DNA from 2 places in the Exiguobacterium sp. s6 genome. Region 1 is predicted to be linked to the other one. Evidence: riboswitches for the same ligand, from Rfam matches in the RefSeq annotation. Region 1 holds a riboswitch; the other holds the start of a gene.

Evidence for each region. A riboswitch is a leader RNA that binds a small molecule or an ion and turns the genes downstream of it on or off. The one in region 1 is predicted to bind S-adenosylmethionine.
Region 2: linked by a shared signal. The riboswitch ahead of metK (methionine adenosyltransferase) and the one ahead of KNP75_RS06485 (MetQ/NlpA family ABC transporter substrate-binding protein) in region 1 are both predicted to bind S-adenosylmethionine.

The regions. Positions count from the first base shown of each region.
Region 1 is NZ_JACSLN010000001.1:1,253,659-1,261,459, reverse strand. It holds gene KNP75_RS06520 (hypothetical protein) at 52-456, opposite strand; gene KNP75_RS06515 (hypothetical protein) at 491-1,747, opposite strand; gene KNP75_RS06510 (hypothetical protein) at 1,759-3,051, opposite strand; gene KNP75_RS06505 (DUF302 domain-containing protein) at 3,158-3,541, opposite strand; gene KNP75_RS06500 (Spx/MgsR family RNA polymerase-binding regulatory protein) at 3,713-4,108, shown strand; gene KNP75_RS06495 (methionine ABC transporter permease) at 4,136-4,798, opposite strand; gene KNP75_RS06490 (methionine ABC transporter ATP-binding protein) at 4,770-5,804, opposite strand; gene KNP75_RS06485 (MetQ/NlpA family ABC transporter substrate-binding protein) at 5,814-6,635, opposite strand; SAM riboswitch class I at 6,709-6,812, opposite strand; gene KNP75_RS06480 (iron-containing alcohol dehydrogenase family protein) at 6,853-7,801, opposite strand, start outside.
Region 2 is NZ_JACSLN010000001.1:825,870-833,670, reverse strand. It holds gene KNP75_RS04320 (alpha/beta fold hydrolase) at 1-264, opposite strand, end outside; gene KNP75_RS04315 (GNAT family N-acetyltransferase) at 355-825, opposite strand; gene KNP75_RS04310 (hypothetical protein) at 990-1,517, shown strand; gene metK (methionine adenosyltransferase) at 1,560-2,768, opposite strand; SAM riboswitch class I at 2,899-3,018, opposite strand; gene pckA (phosphoenolpyruvate carboxykinase (ATP)) at 3,333-4,904, shown strand; gene KNP75_RS04295 (alpha/beta hydrolase family protein) at 4,934-5,695, opposite strand; gene ytkD (RNA deprotection pyrophosphohydrolase) at 5,676-6,149, opposite strand; gene KNP75_RS04285 (glucose-6-phosphate isomerase) at 6,248-7,600, opposite strand; gene KNP75_RS04280 (iron-containing alcohol dehydrogenase) at 7,707-7,801, opposite strand, start outside.

The DNA of each region.
Region 1 (7,801 bases):
TTCACTGCTAAGTCCATGAACAAAGGACCCGTGCAGTGCACGGGTCCCCTATCATTCCTGGTCATCGAATATTGATTTGAACAGCGTGACTTGGTCGGCCGTGAGTTCACCCCGGCTGTCCTGCGGCTCGATACCGCCGATCATCCGCTCATCGAACCAGATTCCGAAGTCGAGCGAACGCTCGGGCGCATCGTCCGGCGTGAACACGAACGTCGCTTTTACATCCGGATCACGATCGATTGGGACGGGCTGGTCTTCCCATTTGATTTCTTCGGTCGTTCGGTCAAGCTCGGCATTCGTCTCAGCGTCGGTAATGGTGCGTGTCGGCCCGTAGTCCCCATCAGTATGTATCGTTTGGTACTCGATACGAGACGGATCCACGTCTTCCTCGCTACTGGCACAACCTCCAAGCAACAGTCCCGCGCAGATGACATATCCAGCTAACATGCGTTTCAACAGCGCATCCCTCCCTGATTCACGTCCAATCTGTTCATTCGAACGCTTGCGGGTACAGTTCTTGGAACGTCTCCGCCCCGACGCTCGACAGTTTGAACACTTCCCCGGTCTTCACGTCTTTCACATAGACATCGACTTTTTTCGAACGTTGCTGGTAGCTGACCTCGAACTGTTGCCCAAGATTTCCACGCAATAGCGTCAAATACTTATAATCTTCCGTTTCACCGCTCTTCGTCGACGGGCGCGCGGTCTCGATGGCTTCGACCAATCGATCATACGCCTCGCCACTCACGCTGACGGCGTCCGGATAAGGGAGCGGGACTTCACGGTGGTACGGATACTTATGGAGGTAAGCAATCGAAACCTTCTCTAACTCGGTAGAATCACTGAGCAACGGGATCGGTTTGAACCGCATCCACAAGGTCTTCGTCACCATCTGTCCGTCCACCTCGACCGTAATATCGTAAAGCGGAATTTGTTTCGACGGTTCCATCGTTCCACCTTCGAATACCCGACGGAAGGTCAGACTGTCTGCCCCATTGAGCAGGTCGGTATCTTGAAGAATGGATGAAGAGTAGCGAGCCCCGTCCCCGCCATAGGACATGAGCAGATGAGGCAGGTTCGTCTCCGTATCCCGCCCTAGTGCGATGAACACATCGAACGGTCTAAGGTTCGGCAAAAAGTCGAAGGATGGGCTAAAGAAGCCCCATTCTCCAATCCCAATCTCGACCGTGCCGTTAAATCCGGGGGACATCCTCATGAGCGTGACCGGATACGGCTCGATATCTTGTCCATTCTCGTAGAAGGCGTCCGGCTGATGTAGCGAGGCCCGCTCGTTCTCCGTCGCGACATGGACGTTCGGAAGGAACGAGACTTCAGTGCCAACTTCGTCTTTTAAGAAAGACGGCCGTACCTCGAGCTCGACGGCTTGGTACCCTGGTATCCCATCCATTTGATGCGACCTACAGAGCGCATAGACCGCATCTCCCTCGACATACGTCACTTCGTCGAAGGCGTATCCGTCATAGTCGTCATTCATAAACGGGGCGCGGGTCGCGTAGGCCATCCCGAGTATGGAAAACGTCTCTCCAGCTAGTTCGGTCAATCGTTCCTCATCTTCACATTGGTTCAAGATTGTTTCGGCATCCACTACAGGCTCTTGACTGTTCATCGTGACCCGTTCGGCCTGCCAGTGTTCCTCGATATGGCCATAGCGGACGACGTCCACGTCTTCCGAACAACCCGCCGTCATCAACAAGAGCGACATTGCCGCCAACGTTCGTTTCTTCATGTTCAACCCACTCATTTCGTCTTCAAATCAGGGAAGTAAGACAAGAACGTCTCTGCCCCTTCGCTCGTCAGTTTATACGTCTCCTTGGTCGATCGGTCCGTCACGTAAATATCTAGCTTCTTCGAGCGCTGTTTATATGTCACCTCGAACTCTTGTCCCTTGAGTCCGTCGACGATTGTGAGATAAGGATAGTTCCCTTGATCACCCGTGCGCTTCGTCGGCTCAGCCGAATCGATTGCTTGAATCAGGTCGTCCATCTCGTTACCTACCGCACGCAAAATGGTCGGATACGTCAAGGTTGACTCGTGATTGAATGGTTGTTGGTGGAGATAAATCAGAGGACCGCTCACAGACGGCATATACTGCTCGTCCGGATTGTCTTTGAGCGCCTTTTGTTCAGAAATCGTCAACAGTTCAGAGGCACGATATGTAATGGTCGCGATTTCGGTCACCGCTTTCCCGTCACGGGTATAATTGAACTCATACAATGGATAGGATTTGTCGGGTAATAGTTCCGAACGAAGTGGCAGTCGTTTGACTGTCAACTCTTCATACGACTGTTCTCCTTTTACCGGGTCGATAATTTCATCTAGCGGACTCATTGTGAAATAGAGGTCCGCGAGCATCAATAAAACATAGGGTTTCTTTTCATCGGGATGATATCCGATTGCGATTTTTACCTCATCTATGTGTGCCATCATCGGGTCGAACATAAGCACCGGAAATGCGACCGGTCGATCTCCAATGGTCAATTCCACCTCGCCGTGGAAGGCCGGTATGAACGTGACGATGGTATCAGGAAAAGGTTCGACAGCATTATTCGGCTCCAATAATCCATCCGTATCGAGGAATTCTGCTTGAGTAGTTTCGTCGGCAGGTTCGATGAAAGGGTTTCGTTGAATTCGCTTCCCGTTCTGTGTATCAACGAATGGGGGGAATGACTCAATGACCTCGGCTTGAAAGCGTTCCGAGAGCATATCGCGACAAAGTGCATAATGCTCATCGCCTTTGATGTACGTCACCGATTTATATGCATATTCATCTCCCGTATCGGTCATCTGATGGCGATTCGCGATGACCGTATCGTACACGGTCAAATCCCCTTTTAATTCGGTCGTCAAGTCCCCGGTACAGGCCTGTAAAGTCTCATCGACCGATTCGAGGGCTTCCGGTTGCTCTAAGGAATACTTGTTAACGGTCCAATGCGCATCGACATACGACAAGTTCACGACGTCTGGCTTTTCCCCACCGCAACTGGCCAATAAGCCCATGGATAATACGAGTGCACTGGCTAACTTTTTCAAATCATCCGCCCCTTAAAATCTATTTGTACCAATTTTACCATTATATGACTTTAAGGAGGAACAGGAAAAAACCCGTCCACTCTCATGGACGGGTTCGCTCATTCAATTATACGGCTTGATCAATCGCACGCGTCAGTCGCGTCTCGACGTCGTGGGCGATCGATTGAAGCGACTCATCCTCAATCAGCTCGATCAGTTTCGTCGGCTTCGGCATCCCGACATGGGTCGCCCCGTCTTTCGTGAAGACAGCGAGCTTACAAGGCAGGAAATAGCCGCCTTCCCGATGTGCCGTGATGACTTTCTTCGCTTCTTTCGGATTACATACTTCAAGGATGCGATAGTCCCCGTCGATCGCTTGGCCTTTCTCTTCGAGCGTCTCGCTCAAATCAAAGTCCCAGAGCACTCCGAACTCTTCTTCCTTGAGCGTCGCTTTCAGCTTCTCGACGACCGCTTCGACCGTCTGGTCCGTCTTGACCGTGTAATCAAACATGTAAATCCCTCCTCGGTTATGGTCTCTTTCGTCATGTACCCGAACTGACTGACGACAAATCGTCCGATGGCGATAAAAAGTATATGTGATTTGAAACATATTTCGCGTTCGAAACGTATGAATGAGAGAAAATAGAGAAGTCCATACTTACGTAAAGGAGAAGTGGTTGCCGTGACGGTCACCGTATTCACACATACAAGCTGCAGTTCTTCCCGTAAGACGATTGATTGGTTACGCGAACAGAACATCCCATTCATCGAGAAGAAATTGACCGATCAAGGGATGTCGTTCACCGAGTTCAAAGACATGCTCCGCCTCACCGAGAACGGGACGACCGACCTGTTGTCCATCCAAAAGAGCGTGTACAAACAAGCGGCGGACCAACTTGACGAGATGTCGCTCCGTGAGCTGTACAGCTTTGTGGCGTCGCACCCCCAGATCTTGAAGAGTCCGATCGTCGTCGACGACAATCGGATTCAAATCGGGTTCAGTGAGAAAGAGATTCGTACGTTCATCCCGCGCCATGACCGAATCGCCGAATTGAAACGATTGCTCGACAACAAATAAGAGCCCTGCCGAAGCAGAGCTCTTTTCTTATGCCTTCTTGAGTCGGGCCGCCAAGCGGTTACCGAACGATTGAATCGATTGGACGAGCAGGATCAAGACGAAGATGGTCACGTACATGACCTCCGGCTCGAATCGGAGATGCCCGTATTGATAGGCGATATCGCCGAGTCCGCCTGCCCCGACGAGTCCTGCCATCGCGGTCGCCCCGATCAAACCGATCGTCGCGATCGTCAAACCGAGCACGATTGAAGAGCGGGCCTCCCGGATCAACACGTACCAGATGATTTTCCGGGTCGAGATGCCCATCGCCTCATACGCCTCGACGACCCCGCGGTCGACCTCGAGCAGCGCCGACTCCATGAGCCGCGCGATATACGGCGCCGTGAACACGATGAGCGGCAACAGGACGCCTTGGACGCCGATCGTCGTTCCCATGATGAAACGGGTGAACGGGAGGATGAAGAATAAGAGAATGATGAATGGGATCGAACGGACGACGTTGATGACGCTCGACAAGATGCCGTAGAAATAACGGTTGGCGAGCCGCCCGTTCGGTCGCGTCAAGACGAGGAGCGTCCCGAGCGGCAGTCCAATCAACGTCGAGATGACGAGCGCGATGCCGGTCATCGTGAGCGTCTGAATCGTCCCCGTCCAAATCAAGTCACCCCAATTTTCCCAAAACTGAAGCATGGTTCGTCACCTCCTTCACTTTCACACCGCTCGCCTCTAAGAAGCGGACGGCTTGGTCGGTCTGTCCCTCATCGCCGTCCAAATGGACGAGTAGATTACCGACGAGACCGCCTTTTAGCTTTTTGATGCCGCCCCCGATGATGTTCGGCAGCAAGCCGAACCGTTTCGTCAACTGGGCGAGCACAGCCTGTTCACTCTGATGACCGATGAACGACAAGTTGACGAGCATCCCGTGCGTGCTCAACTCATCGACGACCTCTTTCGGGACATCGAGGTTCGTCTTCAAGAACTTGCGTGTCGTCGCATGCTGCGGGTCCGAGAACACGTCGAGCACGTCCCCTTCCTCGATGATCCGGCCGGCCTCGATGACCGCGACCCGGTCACAGATGCGCTCGATGACTTCCATCTCGTGCGTGATCAAAAAGATCGTCAGTCCGAGCTCGCGGTTGATGTCGAGCAAGAGGTCGAGAATCGACTCGGTCGTCTCCGGGTCGAGCGCGCTCGTCGCCTCGTCGCTGAGCAGGATATCCGGCTCGTGCGCGAGGGCCCGGGCGATGGCGACACGTTGCTTCTGTCCGCCCGAGAGTTGCTCGGGATAATGTTTTCGATGGTCCGTCAAGCCGACGATGTCGAGGTATTTGTCGACGCGAGCGCGGATCGTTGCCTTGTCGAGACCCTCAAGCCGGAGCGGGATGGCGACGTTATCTTCGACGGTCGCCGTCTTGAGCAGGTTGTAGTGTTGGAAGATCATTCCGATTCGATGGCGGAGTTTTGAGAGCCCACGTTTGTCGAGCTTCGTGATGTCCTGTCCTTCGATCTCGACCTGGCCCGAGGTCGGGCGTTCGAGCAGGTTGATCATGCGGATGAGCGTGCTCTTGCCGGCCCCGCTTCGACCGATGATGCCGAAGATCTCGCCTTTCTCGATCGTGAGCGAGACGTCGTCGAGTGCGGTGACAGCACCTTTGTTCACCGTGAACGTCTTCGTGATTCCTTTAAGTGCGATCATAGGCCCTCCTTAAAACGCCGGGACGATTGAGCCGTTGAACGTCTCTTCGATGAACGTCCGGACCTCGTCCGAGTGATAGTACGACTTGAGCGTCGCGACGACTTCGTCATCCTTGTTATCGGTGCGGACGACGACGTAGTTCGGATACGGGTTGTCGACCGTGTCTTCGTGGAACAAGGCGTCCTCATTGATCGACAGGCCGGCACCCATCGCGAAGTTCGTGTTGATGGCCGCGAGTGCGACTTCCGGGAGCTGGGTCGGGAGCTGAGACGCCTCGAGCTCGATGAATTCGAGGTTGAGCGGGTTTTCAGCGATGTCGCGTTTCGTCGCCTTGTCCGTCAAGCCTTCCTTCAGCGTGATGAGGCCCGCTGTCTCATAGAGACGGAGTGCGCGCAGCTCGTTCGCCGGGTCGTTCGGGACGGCGACCTTGTCGCCTTCTTTCAAGTCCTCAATGTCGGTCAACTTTTCCGAGTAAAGACCCATTGGGAACGCGACGGTCTTGAACACATCGTCGATCTTATAGCCTTTGTCGGACTTTTGCAGTTCAAGGAATGAGAGCGTCTGATAACTGTTCACGTCGAGACTGCCCTCGGCGAGCGCCGTGTTCGGGGTGTTATAGTCGTTGAACACTTTGATGTCGAGCTCGAGGCCGTCCTCGGCCGCGAGTTCTTTCACTTTTTCGGCGATTTGTTGGTGTGGACCGCCCGTGACGCCGATCGTGAGCGACTCCGTGCTGAGCGATTCGCTCGCGTCCGATTGACCGCACGCCGAGAGTGCGATGGCGGCGAGTAGTGAAGTTCCTGCGAGTGCTGTTTTCTGTTTGATGTTCATCTGTTTTTCCTCCTCCAAAATGAAAGCCCGCTACTCATGAAGAGTGGCGGGCACGACAAGACAAAGTCGGACACGCTCATCTCCCAGACGTTCCGTCTGTTGGAATTAGCACCATGATCATAATGATCTGGTTGCCGGGTTTCATAGGGCCAGTCCCTCCACCACTCTTGATAAGCAATCGGTCTATTTAATTGTTATCATCTTACTTTCAATTCTTTTATTTGTAAATAGAAAATTGCAAATTTTCAAATATTATTTTCAGAAAGTCTTTATCGAGCGGCTTTGGCAACTGTTGCAGCTCGGTCTCCGTCATGACGGAGTCGACCAATACCGGGATGTCGCTCGACCCGACCCCGAGCGTCTCGAGCGTCGTCGGGGCACCGAACTCGCTTAGCCAAGCCTCCAAATACGGGGTATCGGCCGAGCGCCGCAACCGCTCTTGGACGATCAGGCCGAAGCCGACCTTGTCCCCGTGTAAGAAACGGTGCGTCGACTCGAAGCGACTGAGAGCGTTATGGACCGCATGGCCCACGGCGACCCGTGTCCCGGCGTCACCAAATCCTCCGACGGCACCTCCGATGGCGAGCACGTGATCGACAGCGAAGCGGACGTCGTCACTATACGACTCAAAAGCGTGCTCGCTCAAATCAAGTTCGACGAGACGCCCGCACTGCTGGGCCAAGACGAGCCCGGTGTTGACGCCCGCGTCGACCGAGCTGTCACCGCTCAAGTAACGGGCCTCGTAAAACTTCGCGACCGTGTCGATGACACCGGCTCGGAAGTATTCATATGGAGAGCGCGAGATGACCCGCGAGTCAACGATGACCCGTTCGATGACGACGCGGAACATGTCGTAGCGGTCGTAGCTCCCGTCCTCCCGATAGACGACGCTGAGAGGCGTGAACGCCGCACAGTTCGAGGCGAGTGTCGGGACGATGATGAGCGGCACGTTCTGTTGATAGGCGACGAGTTTGGCCGTGTCGACGAGCTTCCCGCCCCCGATGGCGATGAGGACATCGACGTCTTCAAAAATCAGCCGTTCGACTTCCTTGTCCGTACACTCCCCACGGAACGTCGTGGCCGGATAGTCCGTGATGGATGGATGAACGGCCCGCACGACTTCGTACCCGTTCTGACCGCGCAGGACGTGGGCACGTCGGCCGTCG
Region 2 (7,801 bases), 430 kb from region 1:
CTGGAGCAATCGGTTCGTTAACAACGCCCCGAGACTGAAGGCGATGACGTGAATCGGCAGTTTGTACTGGCTCGCCTCGCGTAGCGTGTTCTTGATTAACAGCTTATGGTCTTCCGCCGTCAAGCCGACCGTCTGTCCGGTCACGACGAGAACTTCATATTCGTCACGTAACCGTCCTAAAAACGCCTCGCTCAAGCGTGACGTGAACTGGAGCGGATAGACGATCACGATGACCCCTTTTCGTGATTCTTCTTCGTATGTCATACTGTCACCTCATTTTATTATGTCCATGTTTTTATACTAACAAAAAACATCAGCCGAGACTGATGTTTGTCAGAAAATCCGTCTAGGGTCTTAGCTCGGGTCATAGCGCAAATGAATCAGTTCCATCGGTTGGTCGTACACTTCCTCTTGAATCCGATTCAATTCGATGAACGCCTCATGGTTCAAAAAGGCAATCGCCTGCTCGTTCGAACTCTCGACGTACAGTTCGATCGGTTGAACTTTACGTTCGCGCAGATGAGACAATAAGGCCGTTCCGAGACCTTGTCGGTGATGGGTCGGATGAAGATAGAGTCGGAGCACTTCCCACGTATCCCCGCGGTCGATCGCATGATAGAACCCGATGACGTCGCCTTCGGCTTCACCGACAATGAACAACTGCTCTTTCGCTTCCTCGCTTGAACTGATGGCGCGGACGATCTCTTCTTGCTGATAAGCCCGTTCCATTACTTTTGAACGAACCTCGTCTTGTTCACTGACCGTTGCGAGCGCAATATCGCGGATGGTGGCGGCATCTTCTGGTACGGCTTCCCTGATCTTCATAACGGCATCCCCCTTTTGGCCAATCTAGTAGTATCATTCCCCATCAGCAAAAAAATATCCTGCCCGCTCATTACTTTTTGATGTCGAAATGAAGGAAGACGTTATTTTCCATTTTGACTCGGGTATAAGAGTATCAATGCCAACTTACAAAAAGGAGTGTTACTATGGAACCGAAACTACAACATGATCCAAAACTAGAGCAAGCCAACAATCCAAATCGTCAGTTTGACCAAGCAAATGCAGGTGGCCCTAAAATCACCGTCGTGACCGGGATGCTCCTCGGCGCCCTCGTCGGCGGTCTGCTCGCCTTACTTAGCACGTCGAACCGTGAGAACACGAAACAATCGTTCTCGAGCGCGAAATCGTCGGTCGGCGGTCTCGTCGATACGGTCAAACAAGACCCAGCCGGAAAGGCCTCACAAGTCATTGACCAAGTGAAATCGGCTTCTGGAATCATCCAAGAAGTTGCCACTGACGTTCAAAACGTATACGAGAAAGTCGCTGGTGAAGTCGACACGGTCAAAGAAGACGTGAACAAAGTCGTCGGCACGGCGCAAGAAGCGAAGTCAGATCTTCAATCGATCGGCGAGAAAGTCGTCGATGCGAAAGATACGGCGCTCGGGCAAGAAACTTCATCCGACACGTCATCAAGCAATAACGAATCATCGAATGACAACAAAACACAAGCCTAACAAAAAAACGACCTTTCGCTGAGAAAGGTCGTTTTTACTGTCTTATGCGAAGCGTTTCGCGCCTTCTTCAAGCACTGCCGCTTTATCCGTTTGCTCCCATGGGAGTTCAACGTCTGTACGACCGAAGTGGCCGTAAGCTGCTGTCTGCTTGTAGATTGGACGGCGAAGGTCGAGCATCTTGATGATGCCGGCCGGACGGAGGTCGAAGTTCTCGCGAACGAGTTCGACGAGCTCAGTCTCGCTCAATTTGCCTGTGCCGAACGTGTCGACTGCGATCGATACCGGGTGGGCAACGCCGATCGCGTAAGCAAGTTGAACTTCTGCTTTGTCAGCAAGTCCCGCTGCAACGAGGTTTTTCGCTACGTAACGAGCCGCGTACGCCGCTGAACGGTCAACTTTGGTTGGATCTTTACCTGAGAACGCGCCGCCGCCGTGGCGAGCGTAACCACCGTACGTATCGACGATGATTTTACGTCCTGTAAGGCCTGCATCCCCTTGTGGTCCACCGATGACGAAACGGCCAGTCGGGTTGATGAAGTATTTTGTATCCGCGTCGATAAGTTCAGACGGGATGACCGCGTCGATGACGTGCTCTTTCAAATCAGCTTGGATTTGTTCGAGTGTGATGTCTTCGGCATGTTGCGTCGAGATGACGATTGTGTCGATGCGAACTGGGTTGTTCGCTTCGTCGTATTCGACCGTCACTTGTGTCTTACCATCAGGACGAAGGTAAGCGAGCGTGCCGTTCTTACGAACTTCTGCCAAACGACGTGACAATTTGTGTGCGAGTGAAATCGGGAGCGGCATGAGTTCTGGTGTCTCTTTTGTTGCGTAACCGAACATGAGACCTTGGTCACCAGCGCCGATCGCATCGATTTCTTCTTCAGTCATTTGTCCTTCACGAGCTTCAAGCGCTTGGTCGACGCCTTGGGCGATGTCTACCGATTGCTCATCAATCGATGTGAGGACAGCACAAGTCTCTGCATCAAAACCATATTTTGCACGTGTGTAGCCGATCTCACGAACTGTTTCACGAACCACTTTCGGGATATCCACGTAAGTTGATGTTGTGATCTCACCTGCTACGAGCACAAGACCTGTCGTGACAGATGTCTCAGCCGCAACGCGGGCGTTTGGATCTTCAGCTAAAATCGCATCCAAAATCGCATCTGAGATTTGGTCACAAATTTTATCCGGATGTCCTTCCGTGACGGACTCCGAAGTGAAAAGTCGACGGTTCAAGTTTGCCATTTCGAAAAACCTCCTATAATAAGGGTGATGTGTGGACGGTACTCGTTCCCCTTACGCGTTGCTTTGGGACGGTAATGAAAAAAACCTTTCGCCATGTTCAATGGGAAAGGTTGAATCGTTCTTCCTTACCCTCTTATCGTTCGAAGCTTGCGCTTCGCTTCAGGATAGCACCTTTTCCGAATAACAATGACAAATCGGACGGTTGCTGGGCTTCGTAGGGCCTTGTTCCCTCCACCGCTCAGAATAAGAGTATCCGTTACGAAGACCATCATATAAATGACACCCCGTTCTGTCAAGCGTATCGACTGAATTCGTAAAACTTTTCACGAACTCGCAATAGTTATGTTTGTGAAATATCAAACATTTTTTTGTCGGTTTTCGATTTTGTACTATGACCTGGTACAGAATATGTTAGAATGACAGTGTAAGAAAGCGCTTACTTTAAAGGGTAAAAAAGGCTTGTTTTTGATTAGTATGTCACATATAATAAAAACGTCATACTAATTAAACGCGGAAGTATGCGGATTTCATCCACATCTATTTAGGGGAAAGGTGGGATTCAGGATGGCGACAACGCTCCTGAAAATCGAAGAATTAATTAAAGGTGCCGACATGATGCGGAACTTAACGGTTCCAGAATTGGTGGAAGAAGCCATTCGCAACGGGGAAGGCGTACTGACGAAAGACGGGGCTTTATCGGTCAGTACAGGTAAATTCACAGGACGGTCACCGAAAGACAAATTCGTCGTGCAAGATGAAGTCAGCAATCATTTAGTAGACTGGGGTCCGGTCAACCAACCGATCGCAGAAGAGAAGTTCACGGCACTGCTCGATAAAGTGCTCACGCATCTCGAGACGAAAGACAAGCTCTATTATCTCGAGGCGTCTGCCGGGGCTGACGAGCATTATACGCTTCCAGTGCGGGCCATCACAGAATACGCGTGGCACAACTTGTTCGCGAAACAGTTGTTCTTGCGCGAATGGCCGACACAAGGTGCCTTTGATCCGTTCACGGTCATCTATGCACCGAGCTATAAGGCCGATCCGGAAGTCGACGGGACGAACTCCGAAACGTTCATTCTCGTCTCATTCGCCAAACGGACCATTCTGATCGGGGGAACAGAATACGGCGGCGAAATTAAAAAATCGATTTTCTCAGTCATGAACTTCCTGTTACCAGAACAGCACGTCTTGTCGATGCATTGCTCGGCGAACGTATCGGACGCCGGCGAGACGGCTCTCTTCTTCGGGCTATCGGGTACCGGAAAGACGACGCTATCGGCCGACACAGAACGTCATTTAATCGGGGACGACGAGCATGGTTGGTCTCCTGATGGCGTCTTCAACATTGAAGGCGGTTGCTACGCGAAGACGATCAACTTGTCGCGTGAGAACGAACCTCAAATCTACGATGCCATTCGATTTGGCTCGTTGATTGAGAACGTCGTCTTGGACGAGGAACGGGCGCCAGACTACAAGAACATCTCACTCACTGAGAACACACGGGCAGCCTACCCGATTCAATTTATCGATAACGCGATGCTTCCGTCACGAGCCGGGCATCCGAACACGATCGTCTTCTTGACGGCCGACGCGTACGGCGTCCTGCCTCCAATCAGCAAATTGACGAAGGAGCAGGCGATGTATCACTTCTTGTCAGGCTATACGTCGAAGCTAGCCGGCACGGAGCGCGGCGTGACGGAGCCGCAGGCGACCTTCTCGACATGTTTTGGATCACCGTTCTTGCCGCTCGCACCGGAACGCTACGCCGACATGCTCGGCACGTTGATCGAGAAACATGACGTCGACGTCTATCTCGTCAATACCGGTTGGACCGGCGGAGCTTACGGCGAAGGATCGCGGATGAAGCTCGCCTATACACGGGCGATGGTGAACGCGGCCGTCAACGGGAAACTCCGTGACGTCGAGACGACGCGCCATGACATCTTCAACGTCGAGATCCCACGCCACATCGACGGGGTGCCAGACGACGTGCTCAACCCACGGGGCACATGGAAAGACGGGGCCCGCTACGACGCCGAGGCGGCAGCGCTCGCCCGTAAGTTCCAAGACAACTTCAAACGATTCACGAAAGCGAGTGAGGCGGTCGTCGCGGCCGGCCCAATCATCGTGTAATAAAAAATGACTAGCACCTGGTTCAGGCGCTAGTCATTTTTTGGTGCGACGGCTAACATCCAGTCCATCGCCTCATCGGTCGTCTTCCACTTTTCCCAAAACGGGAGTTGATGAGCGAACGGGACGATCCAAAGTTCGGCCCGCTCCCCCATCCGTTCGGCCACGGCTGTCGCATGGCGGAGCCGCACTTGCTCGTCGTCTGTCCCGTGAATCAATAACGTCGGGGCCTCCCAGTCCTTGTAGAGGGGTGAACGCTCCACATACGCCTCACGAGCCGCTTCCGGGTCACCCCCGGTCATACGGCGGAGCATTTTCCGCATCGAGCGTTGCTCTTCGTACGTCCATTCCAAATTGGTGACACCCGCCCATGAGGTCACGGACGTGAGCGGCCGCTCCGCGGCGAGCGACAACGCCATCATGCCCCCGCGCGAGAAGCCAAGGGCATGAATGAGCGTGTCCGTTCGATGGACGCGATCATAAAGAGACAAGACATCCTCTAAATCGGCCCCGCCGAAGTCTTCTTTCCCGCTCCCCCCATGGTTACCCCGATAAACAGGCGCCACGACGTGGAAGCCTTTGGCCGCGAACTGCATCAACCGGGGCAAGCGCACGTCCCCGATGCGTCCTGTTCCGCCGCGCAAATAAAACAGGACGTGCCCGTTCGGTCGCGTCGGCGTGATCGTATAGGCGACGACATCCTCACCATCGCGCGTCGCGTACCAGCCACGGTGGACCGCATAACCGGCATATGGAGGGAGGACCTCGATCCGGTCAAACCATTCGTTTTTCATGTAACACCTTCATCGTTTCCGGGAGCACCCGGTCTTTCATCATGAAACTGTACCGGTTGTTCCGGAGCAGATTCGTTGGCAGTTCCTTCATGAGCACGGCGCCGTCGGTCTCATCGACGGCCGGATGGTCATCGAAGCGCTCGATCTCGGCGAAGTAAATATTTTTGATGACCGTGTCCCCGCGCCCGAGCACGCGGTATTGTCCGAGATAGTGCAGCGTCTTCACGACACCACCCGTCTCTTCATACACTTCCCGAATCGCGGCATCATCCTCATGTTCGCCGGGCTCAACTTTTCCTCCTGGGAACTCGAGTCCGCGTTGCTTATGCTTCGTCAGCACCCATTGATTCTCATAGCGGGCGACGACCCAGACGTGGAGCGGTGTATCCGAAAATGGATAGTGCGCAAAGCTCAACTCGACTTTATTGTGATAGTAGTCCGTGAATGTCAACATAGTCCATCCCTTTCTTTCCCCTGTCTACTCTCACTTTACCTTGTCTTCCCCCAGTTTCAAACAAAAAAATAGGCCCGCCGGAGCGGACCTACTCAAAATTATTGGTTCAAGCGCTTTTCAAGCTCAGCTTTTTGTTCTTCGTAACCTGGTTTTCCAAGCAAAGCGAACATGTTCGCTTTATACGCTTCGACGCCCGGTTGGTTGAACGGGTTCACCCCGAGAATGTATCCGCTCATCGCGCATGCCTTCTCGAAGAAGTAGAACAAGTAACCGAGGTGGTACGGCGTCATCTCTGGCAATTCGACAACGAGGTTCGGTACTTCTCCGTCCGTGTGGGCAAGGAGTGTTCCTTCAGCCGCTTTGTCGTTCACGAATTGAATCGTTTCGCCAGCGAGGAAGTTCAAGCCGTCGAGGTCTTGCGCGTCTTCTGGCACGTTCATCGCGTGACGGACGTTCGTGACACGAATGACCGTCTCGAACAAGTCACGACGACCTTCTTGGATGTATTGTCCCATCGAGTGGAGGTCGGTTGAGAAGTCGACAGCCGCCGGGAAGATCCCTTTGTTGTCTTTCCCTTCTGATTCGCCGTAAAGCTGTTTCCACCACTCCGACACGTAGTGCAAGGCCGGTTCGTAGTTGACGAGCAACTCGATCGACTTGCCTTTCGCATACAAGGCGTTACGGACGACCGCATATTGGTACGCCTCGTTCTCAGAGAGCTCTGGTGACGAATAGGCGTTTTGTGCGTCGCGTGCACCTTCCATGAGGGCATCGATGTCGATGCCTGCCGCAGCGATCGGAAGGAGTCCGACCGGTGTGAGGACCGAGAAGCGGCCTCCGACGTCATCCGGGATGACGAACGTTTCGTAGCCTTCCGCATCCGCAAGCGTCTTCAAGGCGCCACGGGCACGGTCTGTCGTCGCATAGATGCGCTCACGAGCACCGTCTTGACCATACTTGTCTTCCATGAATTGTTTCAAGACACGGAACGCGATCGCCGGCTCTGTCGTCGTTCCCGATTTCGAGATGACGTTGACCGAGACGTCTTTGCCTTCGAGCACCTGGAGCAACTCCGTCAAATAAGTAGACGAGATGTTGTGACCGGCGAAGAAGACTTGTGGCGCGTTGCGCTCTTCTTTTGACAATACGTTGAAGAATGAATGTTGAAGCATCTCGATGGCCGCGCGTGCGCCGAGGTATGATCCACCGATCCCGACGACGACGAGGACGTCCGAGTTCTCACGGATTCGTTCCGCGGCCGCTTTGATGCGGGCAAACTCATCCGTATCGTAGTTTGTTGGGAGGTCGACCCACCCAAGGAAATCGCTACCTGCTCCGCTACGGTCATGGATGACCGAATGCATTGCTTTCACGGTTTCTTGCAATTGATCGACTTCATGTTCCCCGACGAAAGACAGGGCGTTTGAATAATCGAAACGTACAGTTGACATGTCATTTCCTCCTTTAAATCGCTCCTTGAAGAGCCATACATGACCCATCATAAACGGAAACGTCGGATTCGTTCAATCATTATTGCAAAATAGGCATCAAATCGCCTTATTTGCTCAACTCAAGAATCGCTGCCACGTCTTCACGTTCGAGTGTGCGGAAGCGACCGAACGCCCCGCGTTTCATCGCCGAATCCAAGATGG